Regions from separate parts of the Rothia sp. QJM3NY_36 genome, predicted to be linked through region 2. Evidence: riboswitches for the same ligand, from Rfam matches in the RefSeq annotation. Region 2 holds a riboswitch; the other holds the start of a gene.

Region 1 (7,265 bases), 320 kb from region 2:
CGGCCACGGTCCACCGGCAGGTGGTGCGGGCCAAGCCCGCCCGCAGCCCGCCCCGGCCCCGTCCCAGGTCATGCCCGAGCAGGGCCTCCGTCAGCCCCAGGTACGCGTTGGCGTCGAAGCGGCGGGCCAATTGCCGGCCCTGGTGGTCCAGGTAGCTCTCCACCCGGTACCGCCCGCGCCCGTGCACCGCCCGGTCCTCTTCCGTGCCCTCCTGCCCGCGGCGCCCGAAGCGACGGTCCAGCTCGGCAGGTGAGCGGTAGGTGATGTGGGCGATGCGCCGGGCCAGCTCCAGGCCTCGCACCGGACCCGCCCCGAGGGGGTAGTCGCCGTCGCGGAACTCCGGATCCTGCCGAATGGCCAGAGCCTGGGCGTGGCCCCACGCGATCTGCTCGGCGGTGGCCGCGGGACCGGCCGCGACGACGGCGCAGGCCCGCACCCGCTCCGGGAAGCTCACCGCCCACTCCGCGGCCCGGCAACCGCCCAGGGACCCGCCCACCACCAGGTGCCACCGGTCGATGCCCAAGGCATCGGCGAGCAGGGCCTCGGCCGCGACGGCGTCGCGCAGGCTCGCCCGCGGGAAGCGGGAACCCCAGATCCTCCCGTCCGGGCCCGGCGAGCACGGGCCCGTGGAGCCGTCGCAGCCGCCGAGCATATTGGGGCACACCACGAAGTACCGGTCCGTGTCGATGGCGCGCCCCGGCCCGATCAGGCCCTCCCACCAGCCCGGCCGGCTCGCGGCCAGCCGGGTCTGCTCGGGGGCCTCCGGTCCCACCCGCCCGGCGGCGGCGTGGGTGTCCCCGGTCAGGGCGTGCAGCACCAGCACCGCGTTCGAGGCGTCCGGGGCGAGCTCGCCCCACGTCTCGTAGGCCAGGGACGCAGCGGGCAGCACCTGCCCGCTCTCCAGGGCCAGGGGCCCAAGGCCGAGGGTGCGCACCACACCCTCGGCCCGGGTCCCGACGGGTGCTGCCACCGCGGTCACGCCGCCGGCTCCGGGGCCCGCGCGTCCTGCGCGGCCCCCTCGACGGCACCCGTCTCACGGGCCTCGGCGATCCGCTCGAAGCCGTGCTCCAGGTCCGCGAGGATGTCCCGGATGTCCTCGATGCCCACGGCCAGCCGCACGAACCCGGGGGCCACCCCGGCCGCGCGCAGCTCATCTTCGGACAGCTGGGAGTGGGTCGTGGAGGCCGGGTGGATCACCAGCGAGCGCACGTCCCCGATGTTCGCGACGTTGGAGTGCAGCACCAGGGAGTCCACGAACCGCTGGGCCGCCGGGGAGCCGCCGTCGATCTCGAAGCCGACCACAGCACCCACGCCCTGCGGGCCGTACTTGCGTCCCAGCTCGTACCACGGGGAGGAGGGCAGACCGGCGTAGTGCACCTTCGTGACCTCGGGACGGGCCTGCAGCCATTCGGCCACCTTCTGGGCGTTGTCCACGTGGCGCTGGACCCGCAGGGACAGCGTCTCGATGCCCACGGAGATGTTGAAGGCGTTGGTCGGGGAGATCGAGCAGCCCAGGTCCCGCAGCAGGGTCACCCGGGCCCGCAGGATGTAGGACAGGTTCACGCCGAACACGCCCTTCTCCCCGAGGTCCTCCGCGAAGACCAGCCCGTGGTAGCTGGGATCCGGGGTGTTGAACTGCGGGTAGCGCTCCGGGTCCCGGCCGTAGTCGAACCTGCCGGCATCCACGATCGCCCCGCCGATGGAGTTGCCGTGCCCGCCGAGGTACTTGGTCGCCGAGTGCACGACGACGTCGGCACCCCACTCGATGGGCCGGATCAGGTACGGGGTGGGCACCGTGTTGTCCACGATCAGCGGCACCCCGGAGTCGTGGGCCACCGCCGCGAGCGCCTCGATGTCCAGGACGTCGCTGCGCGGGTTCGGGACGGTCTCCCCGTAGAAGGCCTTGGTGTTGGGGCGCACGGCCGCACGCCAGGCCTCCGGGTCGGAGAAGTCCTCCACGAAGGTGGTCTCGATGCCGTAGGCGGCCAGGGTGTGCTTGAGCAGGTTGTAGGTGCCGCCGTACAGGCTGGGGCTGGCCACGATGTGGTCCCCGGCCTGGGCCACGTTGAGCAGCGCGAGGGTGATCGCGGCCTGCCCGGAGGAGACCAGCAGCGCCCCGACCCCGCCCTCCAGGGAGGCGATGCGGTTCTCCACGACCTCCTGGGTGGGGTTGGTCAGGCGGCTGTAGATGGGGCCCAGCTCCTTGAGGCCGAAGCGGTTGGCCGCGGTCTCGGCGTCGGGGAAGACGAAGGAGGTGGTCTGGTAGACGGGCAGCGCCCGGGCGCCGGTCGCGGCGTCGGGCTCCTGCCCGGCGTGGATCTGGCGGGTGTCGAATCCCCAGCCCTGCGGGGCGGAGGGGGTCGGGAGGGTGGTGTTCTCGGTCATGGTTGCTCCTGCGCTTCTGTGTCAGGGGCGACGACGTCGCACACGGGAGGACATCACCGGTGGGAGCCCGCGCACTGCCTCTCGACCCGGAACCCGCTGGTTCACCGGGGAGCAGCCTCTCGGCGTGCGCGGAGGTCTGTCGGCGACCTCCCGGGCACTCGTGCGCCCGCGCTTGCCGCGTCCGCCGGTCGGCGGTGCGGCCAGGTCCTCACCCAGGGCACCCCACCGCGGTGGGAGGGTTGCCGGCCAGCTAGCTGGGGCTTGTCGCTGGCTCTCGTGACCTGGCATCAACCCTGCTCCCCCGTCCGGCGCCGGTCAAGGACGGCGGCGAATGGGTCCGCGGATGACGGATCGTGACGCGTGTGACGCCGCCGCGACGTCCTCTAGGGTGGAACGGTGCGCGAGGACGGGCCGGGGGCGGACTGTCCGCATCCTCCGGTGCGCCGCGCGCCCACGCACCGCTTTCGTCGTCCGATGAGGAACTCCATGTCCGGTACCAGCCTCCCCTCGCCGTCCCCCGCCGACGCCGCGGATCCGACCACCCTGCAGCGGGGGCTGACCCTGCGCCACATCCGCTTCATCGCGCTCGGCTCTGCGATCGGCACGGGCTTGTTCCTCGGCTCGGCCTCCGCGATCGGCTTCGCCGGGCCCTCCGTGCTGCTGGCCTACGTGATCGGCGGGGCCGCGGTGTTCATGGTCATGCGGGCGATGGGCGAGATGGCCCTGGCCCATCCGGTGGCGGGGGCGTTCTCCGAGTACGCGCACCTGTACCTGGGCCCGTGGGCCGGGTTCGTCACGGGCTGGTCCTACGCCTTCGAGATGGCGCTGGTCGCGGTGGCCGATGTGACGGCGGTCGCCCTGTACATGCGGTTCTGGTTCCCGGGCACCCCCAGCTGGGTGTGGATCACCGCGGTGCTGCTGCTGCTGGCGGCGGTGAACCTGGGGAAGGTCAAGGTCTTCGGGGAGGCGGAGTTCTGGTTCAGCATCATCAAGATCTCCGCGATCGTCGCGATGATCGTCGGGGGTGCTGCCCTGCTGGTCTTCGGCGTGCAGCTGGATCCGGTCCAGCCCTCCACGGTGGCCAATCTGTGGGATCAGGGCGGCTTCTTCCCGAACGGCCTGGCCGGGTTCCTCGCCTGCTTCACGGTGGTCATGTTCGCCTTCGGCGGGGTGGAGACCATCGGGATCACCGCCGGTGAGGCCCAGCACCCGGAGGTGTCCATCCCCCGGGCGGTGAACACGGTGCCGGTGCGCATCCTGCTGTTCTACGTGCTGACCATGGGCGTGATCATGTCCCTGACGCCGTGGTCGGCCATCGACGGCGATTCCTCGCCGTTCGTGCAGATCTTCTCCGCCCTGGGCGTCCCGGCGGCCGCGCACATCCTGAACTTCGTGGTCCTCACCGCCGCGGTCTCCGCCATCAACGCGGACATCTACGGGGCGGGGCGGATGCTGTTCGGCCTGGCCGAGCGCGGTCAGGCGCCGCGGGCCTTCGCCCGGGTCTCCTCCCGCGGGATCCCGCTGTTCACGGTCCTGGCGATGATCCTGGTGCTGGTGGTCGGGGTGCTGGTCAACCACTTCTTCGAGAACGCGTTCCTGATCGTCGCCTCCCTGGCCACCTTCGCCACGGTGCAGGTGTGGGTGATGATCCTGCTGACCCACCTGGCCTTCAAACGCCGGATGCGCGCCGAGGGGACCGCCACGGCCTTCCCCACCCCGCTGTGGCCGCTGGCCTCCTGGCTGGCCCTGGCGTTCATGGTGGGCGTGGTGGTGCTGCTGGCCTTCTTCGAGGACACCCGGGTGGCCCTGTACGTGGGGGTCATCTGGTGCGTCCTGCTGGCCGCGGTGTACCCGCTGGTGCGCCGCCGCGGCGGTGGGGCCGGGCCCTCCCCTGCCCCTACAGTGGAGGGATGAGCCAGACTCCCTCCCCCGTCTGGGGCGACGCCGAACCCCCGAGCACCCCGCAGGAACCCACCGTGCGCACCCTGCACGGGGACGCCTTCGAGGACCCCTACGAGTGGCTGCGGGCCAAGGAGGAGCCGCGGGTGCGCGCCCAGCTGGAGGCGGAGAATGCCTACGCCGAGGCCGTGACCGCCCCGCTGGCCGGGCTGCGCACCCGCCTGTTCCGGGAGATCCGCGAGCGCGTGCAGGAGACGGACCTGACCGTGCCCGTGCGCGACGGCGCCTGGTGGTGGTTCGCCCGCACCACCGAGGGCCACGATCACCCCGTGTACTGCCGGGTGCCCGCCGTCGGCGACGAGCGGGATCCCGAGGCGTGGGAGCCGCCGGTCATCCGGCCCGGTGAGACCCTGCCCGGGGAGCAGACCGTGCTGGATGCGCAGGAGCTGTCCGAGTCCGTACCGTTCTTCGCCCTGGGCTCCTTCTCCCGGGACCGGACCGGGAACCTGCTGACCTACTCCGTGGATGCCTCCGGGGATGAGCGCTACACCCAGTACGTGAAGGATCTGCGCACCGGGCAGCTGCTGGCAGACCGGCTGGAGGAGGTCTTCGCCGGGGGCTTCCTGACCCCGGATGGACGCTGGCTGATCTACACCCTCGTGGATGAGTCCTGGCGCCCGTGTGAGATCCGGGCCCACCGGATCGGGACCCCCGTGGAGGCGGATCTGAGCCTGCTGGCCGAGCAGGACCCGACGATGTGGCTGGGCTGCGGCCTGAGCTCCGATGAGACCCACCTGATCTTCGAATCCGGGCACTCCGAGACCACCGAAATCCGCCTGCTGGAGCTGGCCGAGCTGGACGCCGCCGAGCCGGCGGACCCCTGGCTGCTCCTGGACCGCGGGGCCCGGGTGCTGGCCAGCGCGGACCCGGTGGAGCTGGAGGGCGTCCCGGCGGTGCTCCTGGTGCTCGACGACGCCGCCCCGGACGGCCAGCTGGTGGTCCTGGACCGGGAGGCCGCCCGGGCGGCGTCGGGCCGCATCGAGCGGCTGCGCCGGGCCTGGACCGCGCTGCTGGCCCCGCAGCCCGGGCGTCGGGTGGAGGCGGTGGCCCTGGGCGCGGGCCACGCCGTCGTGGGGCTGCGTCAGGAGACCATCAGCCAGGTCGGGTTCCTGCCGCTGAGCGAGATCGCGGCGGCGCTGCGCGGCGGCGTCGTCCCCGAGCCGTTCTTCCCGGCCTTCGACGAGCAGCTGTTCACCGCGAGCCTGTCGCACTGCTCGGTCCGCTCGCCCGTGGTGCGCCTGGCCGTCACCTCCTGGACCACCCCCTCGCGGGTGTACGACTACCTGCCCCAGGGGCGGCGGCTGCTGCTGCGCCGGGAGCAGCCCGTGCTCGGCGGCTTCGACGCGCGGGACTACACGGCGTACCGGGACTGGGCAGAGGCCCCCGACGGGACCCGCATCCCCGTCTCCGTCATGCACCGGGCGGACCTGGACCTCGACGCGGAGCACCCGGTGCTGCAGTACGGGTACGGCTCCTACGAGGCCAGCATGGACCCGTACTTCTCCATCCCGCGGCTGTCCCTGCTGGATCGCGGCGTGATCTACGTCGTCGCCCACGTGCGCGGCGGCGGCGAGCTGGGTCGGGCCTGGTACACGGACGGGAAGAAGCTGGCGAAGCGGAACACGTTCACGGACTTCATCGCCGTGACGGACCACCTGGCGGCCCAGCCGTGGGCGGATGCCGCCCGGATCGTGGCCGAGGGAGGGTCCGCCGGGGGCCTGCTGATGGGGGCGGTGGCCAACCTGGCTCCCCGGAAGTACGCGGGGATCCTGGCGGTGGTGCCCTTCGTGGACCCGGTCACCTCGATCTCCGATCCGCAGCTGCCGCTGTCCGCCCTGGAGTGGGAGGAGTGGGGCAACCCCATCGAGGACGAGCGGGTGTACCGGTACATGCGGGGGTACGCGCCGTACGAGAACGTGGCCGCCCTGCCGTATCCCCCGATCGCCGCGATCACGAGCCTGAACGACACCCGTGTGCTGTACGTGGAGCCGGCCAAGTGGGTGCCGGCCCTGCGGGAGGCCAGCACCTCCGGGGCGCCGGTGCTGCTGCGCACGGAGATGGACGGCGGCCACGGCGGCGGCTCCGGCCGGTACCAGCGCTGGGAGGACACCGCCTGGGAGTACGCCTTCCTGCTGGGCTGCCTGGGTCTGGCCGAGGCCGAACCCGTCCACGACGACGCGGCCGCAGACAGGCTCCGGGAACAGGGCGGGTCCGGCGCGTGAGCCGCGTGCCGGGATCGGAGCGGAAGGCTCCGCCGCCGATCCGCCGGGTGGTGTTCGCCGAGGACGCCGTCGGGCGCTTCGGCGGGGTGGAGACCCTCCTGCGGGTGCTCGCCCCGCGGCTGCGCGAGAGCGGCCTGAGGGTCGAGTACCTCTCTCACGAGCCGCCGAGCGGCCCGGCGCCCACCCCGGGTCCGGTGCGCTGCTTCGCGGTGCCGGGGTCCGCCTCCCGGTGGGTTCGGCTGGCGGCCGGACTGCGACGGCGGGTCTTCCTGGCCTCGCTGGGCCCGCGCGATGCCCTGGTGATGATGAATGAGACCACCGCGGCCGAGCTGCTGCCGGGTCTGAGCGCAGCCCACCGACTGCGCCCGCGCTCCCGGCGCCCGCTGAGCGTGATGCAGTTTCACAGTCGCTTCGACTCCGCCTGGCGGGTGCGCGGGGATGCGATCCTGCGCCGAGCGGGTGCGGTGTGCGAGGAGTTCCTGGCGCTGAACGAGCAGGAGGCCCGCCGCTTCGCCGCGGCCTACGGGCGCCCGGTGGGGTCCATCCCCAATCCCGTGGCCGTCCCGGTGGCCCAGACCCCGCGTACCCGACGCCCCACCCGGGTGGTGTGCGTGGCGCGGCTGGCCCCGGAGAAGCGGGTGGACTGGGTGCTGCGCGCCTTCGACGCCGCGGCCTCCCGGCACCCGGGCTGGGAGCTGG
Region 2 (7,265 bases):
ATAACCGGGCAAGGTTAACGACGACGGCCCGCCCCGGGGATTCGGGGCGGGCCGTCGGATGAGGAGGTGGGCACTGGACCGGGAGCGCCTCTCGGCGGAAGGCCGCTCGAAGCGGCTTGATGATGGAGCCCGGGGCTACCAGCGGCCCAGTGCCGCCCTCCCAGTCTGGTCCCGCACCGCGGGGGCTGTCAACGAGCCCGCGCGGTGCCGGGAAGGCCGCTCAGTAGGCCGTCGGGGCCTGGCGGGCGGCGGTGACCGCGCGGTACCAGGCGGAGGAGGGCTTCAGGAACAGGAGGATCACCCCGATGATGAAGACGATCGTCCCGATGCTGCCGAGGAGGCCGCCCGTCGCCAGGCTCGCGAGGACGCCCAGGGCGGAGAGGGCCGCGAAGACGAGCAGGACGATGCGCGCCCAGTTGCGTCCCTTGCCGGCGAACCACACGAACAGGGCTCCCACCGCACCCATGAGGATGTAGGCCACGAGCGCCGTGATCCGGGCCGCGCTTGCCATCGTGGAGACGGTGGTGGCATCGACGGTCTGGCCGTTGACCTGGGCCTGCTGGGTGTAGGTGGCTTCGAAGTCCAGGGTCAGGGCGGCGATGATGCCGAGGACCACGGTGAGCGCCAGCGAGATCCACAGGATCAGGAGGCCGGTGCGCACCTGCTGGGGCTTCTGCTGGAGCAGCTGGTCCACGGAGCCGGCGGCCTGAGGCTGACCGGCGTAGGCGGGGGCTCCGTACTGCGGGGCGCCCTGGCCGGTCTGGTACTGCGGGTAGCCCTGCTGGGGCTGGCCCTGGCCGTCCTGCGGGGTGCCGCCGTCGGCGGGGTTCTGCTCGGGCTGCTGCGACGTGATCGATGTGCTCCTTCGAAGGGGTCTCGGGGTGTGCGTCGTGCGTCTCGAGTGAAGTTGGTGTGCATCACCCATTCCACCAGATCACCGCGGGAAAGTCCCGCGGTGAGTCAGTAGCCGCGGCGCAGGACCTGCACGGTCTGGAACCACCGGGAGACCGGCTTGGTCCACAGCATGAGCACCCCCACCAGGTAGGCGACCTCGGCGATCAGCGTCATCACCGAGCTGATCCAGAAGGCCGGGCCGGTGGCCTCCTGCATCAGGGTGTCGATCTCCGGGTTCTCGGCGGCCAGGACCGTTCCGATGACGGGCAGGGCGATGAGCGCGAAGAGCGAGGCCAGGGCCTGCAGCCCGGCGATGATCGCGAAGACCAGCGAACTCACCCGCGCCCAGTTGGCCCCGCGCAGGCACAGCCACAGGAAGGCCGCCCCCATCACGTAGACCCCCAGGCCCAGGACCGCGCCGATGACGGCGCCGGCCACCTCGAGGGCGCCGCCGAAGATGAGGTTCTCGTCGATCATGCTGACCAGGCTGCCCAGCAGGGCCAGTCCGCAGCCGATCCAGCCGATGAGCACCCCGGTGCGCAGCCGCTGCGGGGCGGGGCCCGCCTGCCGGACATCACCGGGCTGGGGCACATACCCTCCGGAACCGGTCGCATCGCCGTAGCGGGGGACGCCGCCGGGGGCCCCGCCCGGCTGGGCACCCTGCCCATAGACCGGTGCACCCTGACCATGCGTCGGCGCGCCCTGGCCGTAGCCGGGGGCCTGCTGGTACCCGGCGTGGCCCGGGGCGGGTGCCCCCGCGGCGGGCCCGCCCGCGGCGTCGGCGCCGTCCTGCGGGGCGTACTGGCCGTAGCGCGGTTGGGGACGGTCGCGGCTCGGGTCCTCGGGGGAAGAAGGGGGCTGGGTCATCTCATCCTCATTCGGTCGGGGCGGTCTGGGACCGGTGGTGGTGCATACCACCAGTTCACCAGAAAAACCGCGACGGCGCGCCCCCGCCGGGGACGCGCCGTCGAGAGGAGGTCACGGGGTCGGAGCGCCGCCGTTGACGTCCAGCACTGAGCCGACCACGTAGCTGGACTCCGCAGAAGCCAGGTACACGTACGCCGGGGCGATCTCCACGGGGTGACCGGCCCGCCCCAGCCAGGACTGCTGGCCGAAGCCGTCCAGCTTCGCATCGGGCTGCCCGTCGGTGACCTGCAGCGGCGTCCAGAAGGGCCCCGGAGCCACCGCGTTCACGCGGATCCCCTGCGGGGCCGCCTGCTGGGCCAGGGACTTGGTGAAGGCCTTGATCGCGGCCTTCGTCGCGGCGTAGTCCGGGAGCACATCCGAGGGCTTGTAGGCCTGCACCGAGGTGGTGTTGATGATGGTCGAACCGGCCGGCATCACCCGCAGCGCCGCCCGGGACAGGGTGAACATCGCCTGCACGTTGAGGGCGAAGCTGCGATCCACCTGGTCATCGGTGAGCTCCTGGATGCTCTCGGACCAGAACTGCATGCCCGCGTTGTTGACCAGGATGTCCAGCCCGCCCAGCTCCTGAACGGCGGCCTCCACCAGCCCGTCCCGGTACGAGGCCTCCAGCAGATCCCCCGGCAGCAGCGCCGCGGTGCGGCCCTCCGCCCGGATCAGCTCGGCGACCGCCTGGGCGTCCTCCTCCTCATCCGGCAGGTAGGCGATCGCGACGTCGGCGCCCTCGCGGGCGAAGGCGATCGCCACGGCCGCGCCGATCCCGGAATCGCCCCCGGTGATCAGGGCCCGACGCCCGGGCAGGCGCCCCAGGCCCCGGTAGGTGCGCTCGCCGCGATCCGGCTTCGGCTCCAGGCGGACATCCAGCCCGGGATTGGGCTGGTGCTGGGGATCCGGGTTCAGCTGCGGGTAGGCGGTCACCGGGTTCGCGAACTCCAGCTGGGAGGCCACGGGGGTGCGCTGCTCATCGGTCACGCTCTGCTCCTTATGTTGAGGGCCCGGGGTCACCGGGCCGGGGTGCGCGCCGACGCCGTGGGCGGCGTCGGCGCGCGAGGGGCCGCGGCGGGCGCGACCGGGTGCGGGGTGCGGCCTCAGAAGGACTGGGCGCTGACCCGCACCAGCTTCTCGTTGGTGAACTCCTTCAGGCCCCACTCGGCCAGCTCCCGGCCGTAGCCGGAGCGGCCGATGCCGCCGAAGGGCAGGCCCGCCTGGGTCACCAGGTGCTCGTTGACGTGCACCATCCCGGCCTGCATCCGCCGGGCGAAGCGCTCGCCGCGCTCCAGGTCCTCGGTCCACACCGAGGCCTGCAACCCGTAGTCGGTGTGGTTGGCCAGGCGCAGCGCGTCCTCCTCGTCCTCGGCGCGGTAGACGATCACGGCGGGGCCGAACAGCTCGTTGCAGCCCAGGTCGGAATCCGGGTCCACGTCGGTGAGCAGGGCGGGGGACATGAACCAGCCGGGACGCTCCAGCTTCTCGCCGCCGGTGCGCAGGGTCGCCCCGTTCCGCACGGCGTCGTGGATGCGCTGGACCACCTCGTCCCGGGCGGTTTCGGAGGACAGAGGCCCCATGTCGGCGTCGGGATCGTCCCAGGCGCCCACGCGGATCGCCTCCACGGCCTCCTGGGCCTTGGCGACGAACTCCTCGTAGAGCTCATCGACCACGATGATCCGCTTGGGGGAGGTGCACACCTGCCCCTGCACGGAGGTGCGCAGCCCGACGGCGGTGCGCACCAGCGCGTCCAGGTCCGAGGTGTCCAGGACGACGAACGGGTCGTTGCCGCCCAGCTCCAGCACGGACTTCTTGAGGTTCTTCCCCGCGTTTTGCGCGACGGAGGCCCCGGCCCGCTCGGAGCCGGTCAAGGAGACCCCGCGCACCCGGAAGTCCTCCAGCACGGCGGGGACGTCCTCGGTGTCCAGGTAGAGGTTGATGTAGGCGTCCTCCGGGATCCCGGCCTCGTGCAGGATCTCGGCGAAGGTGCCCGCGGACAGCGGGCAGATGGCCGCCTGCTTCATCAGGATCGTGTTGCCGATCAGCAGATTCGGGGCGGCGAAGCGGGCCAGCTGGTAGTAGGGGAAGTTCCACGGCATGATCCCCAGCAGCACGCCCAGCGGCTCGTGCTCCACGATGGTCTTCTGCGCGCCCTGCGGCTGCAGCTCGGTGGGCTCCAGGACGTCGGGGCCGTGCTCGGCGTACCAGCGGAAGATGGAGGCGACCAGCTGGACCTCCTGCAGGCCCTCGCTCTTGAGCTTGCCCATCTCCCGGCCGATGATCCCGGCCAGCTCCTCGGGGCGCTGCTCGAAGAGGTCTCCGACCTTCGCCAGGGCCTGGGCGCGCTGGGCGATCGGGGTGTCCCGCCAGGGGCCGACGGCGCGGTGCGCCCGCTCGATGATCTCGGGGATCTGCTGGGCGGGCAGGGAGTCGAAGGTCTGCTCGACCTCGCCGGTGGATGCGTTGGTCACTGCGAATTCGGTCATAACCCCTAGTCAACGCCCCGGGTGGGGGACGGTTCCAGGGGTTTTCGCCGTGAGCATGACGACGGGGGCGTCATCCGGGGACGCCGGGCGTCATCGGCGCGTCGCACGGTCACATCCGCGTCCGTTCTTGGCTGGCCGCGGCTGCGCCGGTTCACTGGAGGGGTACCTATCCAGAGCGGCCGAGAGACCTGGCTCGACGACGCCGCAGCAACCACCCCCACCGCCCTCGTGCGACGGTTCGGGAACGGTGCTCCCGCCAGGACCGATGGATACCGTGCGACAGCCGCCGCGGCTGCCGCGATCCGTCGGCCGATCCTGCAGAAGGAGGCCCGACGTGCCCGCCGCACCCCCGACCCCGCCGCCCTCGCTGTCCTACGAGCTGTTCCCACCGCGCGGACCCGCCGCCCAGGACGCCCTGCTGCGCACCCTCGACGCCCTCGCCCCGACCGCCCCCGACTGGGTCTCCGTGACCACCGGGGTGCAGGCCGATCGACGCGCCGGCTGCCTGGACCTGCTGGAGCACCTGGTGCACCACACCCTGTACCGGCCGCTGGCCCACGTGATCGCCACGGGCAGCACCCGCGGGCAGCTGCGGGAGCTGACGGCCCGGATCCTGGACCTCGGGGTGCGCGGGATCCTCGCGCTGCGCGGGGACCGCCCGCCCGGATACGTCCCCGGGCCGGAGGAGCTGCCGTTCGCCCGCCACCTCGTGGAGCTGGTCCGGGAGGTGGAGCGGGAGCACCGCGCCCACCTGGGCGCTGGGCGCCTGGCGGTGGGGGTCGCGGCCTATCCCGTGCGCCACCCCGAATCCCCGAGCGCCCTGCACGACATCGAGGTGCTGCTGGCCAAGGAGCGGGCCGGGGCGGACTTCGCGATCACCCAGGTCTGCCAGGACCCGCAGGACCACGTCCGGCTGCGGGCCCGGGCCGAGCAGGCCGGGGTGGGGCTGCCGCTGGTGGCTGGGATCCTCCCGGTGACCAGCCTGCGCCGCTACGAGAGGGTCTGCGCCCTGGCCGGGCTGGCGGTGGACGAGCGCTTCGCCCACCGGCTGGAGACCGCCGAGAGCGAGACGCAGCGGCGTCGGGTGGGGGTGGCCCGGGCCCGGGAGCAGGCCCTGGCCGCCCTGGACGCCGGGGCGCCGGGACTGCACCTGTACACCTTCAACGAGCATCCCGCGGCCCTGGAGCTGCTGGAGGTCCTGGACCTGCCTCGCCCCTCCCCGACACCCCGCCCGCCCCTGGGCCGACGCAGTCCGGTGGAGACCGCCCGGGGGCACCTGCCCTCCGGCTCCCAGCCCCTGGACGAGGAGATCCTCCCGGCGCCTGCGACCGAGAAGCAGCGCCATCCGGGACCGCCGGACCGTTCCCGCCACCCCGATCACCCCCACACCCGAGACACCCGATCCGATGCCGAGGAGACCACCGTGAGCACCACCGACCGCACCGCCGAGCACACTGAAGAGCGCGCCGCCCTGTCCACCCACGGGGCCGCCGCCTGCCCCTTCCCCGCCGCGACCGTCCTGGGATACCCGCGCATCGGGCCCCGCCGGGAGCTCAAGCGCGCCCTGGAGCGGCGCTGGTCCGGGAACGCCGACGCCGCGGACCTGGCCAGCGAGGTCACCGCCCTGCGGGTGCGCACCGTCGCCCGGCTGCGCGAGCTGGGACTGACCGGCTGCTCCGCGATCCCCGCGTCCTTCGCCCTCTACGACCAGGTGCTCGACGCGATCGTCGCCACCGGGGCCGTGCCCGCCCGCTTCCACGACCTCGCCGACGAGCACGGGCGCCTGGACCGGGAGGCCTCCTTCGTCCTGGCCCGCGGCGACGCCGCCCGCGGGCCCCTGGAGATGACCAAGTGGTTCGACACCAACTACCACTACCTGGTCCCCGAGATCGGGCCGGAGACCCCCTTCGCGGCGAACCCCGAGGAGCTCAAGGGCCAGGTCTACGCCGGCACCTACTCCCCGGCCGACGCCGCGGCCCTGCGCCCGGCCGTCGTCGGACCCGTGACCTTCCTGCTGCTGGCCAAGCCCGAGGACTCCGCCCCGGCCGGCTACGACCCCCTGGACCGGCTGGAGGATCTGCTGCCGGTGTACTCCGAGCTGATCGCGGCCCTGGGGTGCACCGGGGTGCGCTGGGTGCAGCTGGAGGAGCCCGCCCTGGCGGCCGACCAGGACCGGGAGGATCTGCCGGAGCTGGTGGAGCGGGCCTACCGCGTGCTCTCCGAGGCCCGGGCGGCGGAGGACCCCGCCCTGCTGGTCACCACCGCCTACGGGGACGCCCGTGAGCTGCTGCCGGTGCTGGCCCGCACCGGGGTGGAGGCCGTGCACGCGGACCTGGCCTCCGGGCGGCGCGGACTGCGCCGGCTCACCGCCGAGCAGCTCGAGCCCTTCCTCGCCCCGCAGGCCCCGGCGCTGGTGGCCGGCGTCGTGGACGGGCGCAACGTGTGGCGCACGGACCTGCCGGGTGCCCTGGACCTGCTCGAGGAGCTGACCGAGGCCGGCGCCCGGGTGCGGGTGGGCACCTCCACCTCCCTGCTGCACGTGCCCCACGACCTCGAGGCCGAGACCGCCCTGCCCGGCCACGCCCGGAACCGCCTGGCCTTCGCGGACCAGAAGGTCCAGGAGGTGCTGATCCTCGCCCGCGGCCTGGCCGAGGGACGGGAGGCGATCGCCGAGGAGCTCGCGGCGGCCGAGGCGAGCCCGACCGAGCCGGGCCGCAGCACGCCCGACGCCGGGGACCCCGGGCTCGATGCGGCCGTGCGCTCGCGCGCCGCGGCCGTGGGCCCGCAGGACCGCCGGCGGGAGCCGGGACAGGTGCGTCGCGACATCCAGCGCGAACGCGGCGCGGCCGCGGGGCTGGGCCCGGTGCCGACCACGACCATCGGCTCCTTCCCGCAGACCCCCGAGATCCGGCGGGCCCGCGCCGAGCACCGGGCCGGGCGGCTGTCCGAGGAGGGCTACCGGGATCGGCTGCGGGA

Evidence for each region. Region 2 has a riboswitch for S-adenosylmethionine ahead of metE (5-methyltetrahydropteroyltriglutamate--homocysteine S-methyltransferase). Riboswitches for the same ligand answer to the same signal wherever they lie in the genome.
Region 1: linked by a shared signal. The riboswitch ahead of AC0VXQ_RS03155 (bifunctional o-acetylhomoserine/o-acetylserine sulfhydrylase) and the one ahead of metE (5-methyltetrahydropteroyltriglutamate--homocysteine S-methyltransferase) in region 2 are both predicted to bind S-adenosylmethionine.

Annotation. Positions count from the first base shown of each region.
Region 1 is NZ_CM149658.1:728,238-735,502, reverse strand. Features, by position in the region: gene metX (homoserine O-acetyltransferase MetX) at 1-979, opposite strand, end outside; gene AC0VXQ_RS03155 (bifunctional o-acetylhomoserine/o-acetylserine sulfhydrylase) at 976-2,385, opposite strand; SAM riboswitch class IV at 2,549-2,667, opposite strand; gene AC0VXQ_RS03150 (amino acid permease) at 2,872-4,299, shown strand; gene AC0VXQ_RS03145 (S9 family peptidase) at 4,296-6,566, shown strand; gene AC0VXQ_RS03140 (glycosyltransferase family 4 protein) at 6,563-7,265, shown strand, end outside.
Region 2 is NZ_CM149658.1:404,901-412,165, forward strand. Features, by position in the region: gene AC0VXQ_RS01775 (hypothetical protein) at 221-925, opposite strand; gene AC0VXQ_RS01780 (hypothetical protein) at 961-1,761, opposite strand; gene AC0VXQ_RS01785 (SDR family oxidoreductase) at 1,873-2,766, opposite strand; gene AC0VXQ_RS01790 (NAD-dependent succinate-semialdehyde dehydrogenase) at 2,907-4,289, opposite strand; SAM riboswitch class I at 4,453-4,561, shown strand; gene metE (5-methyltetrahydropteroyltriglutamate--homocysteine S-methyltransferase) at 4,624-7,265, shown strand, end outside.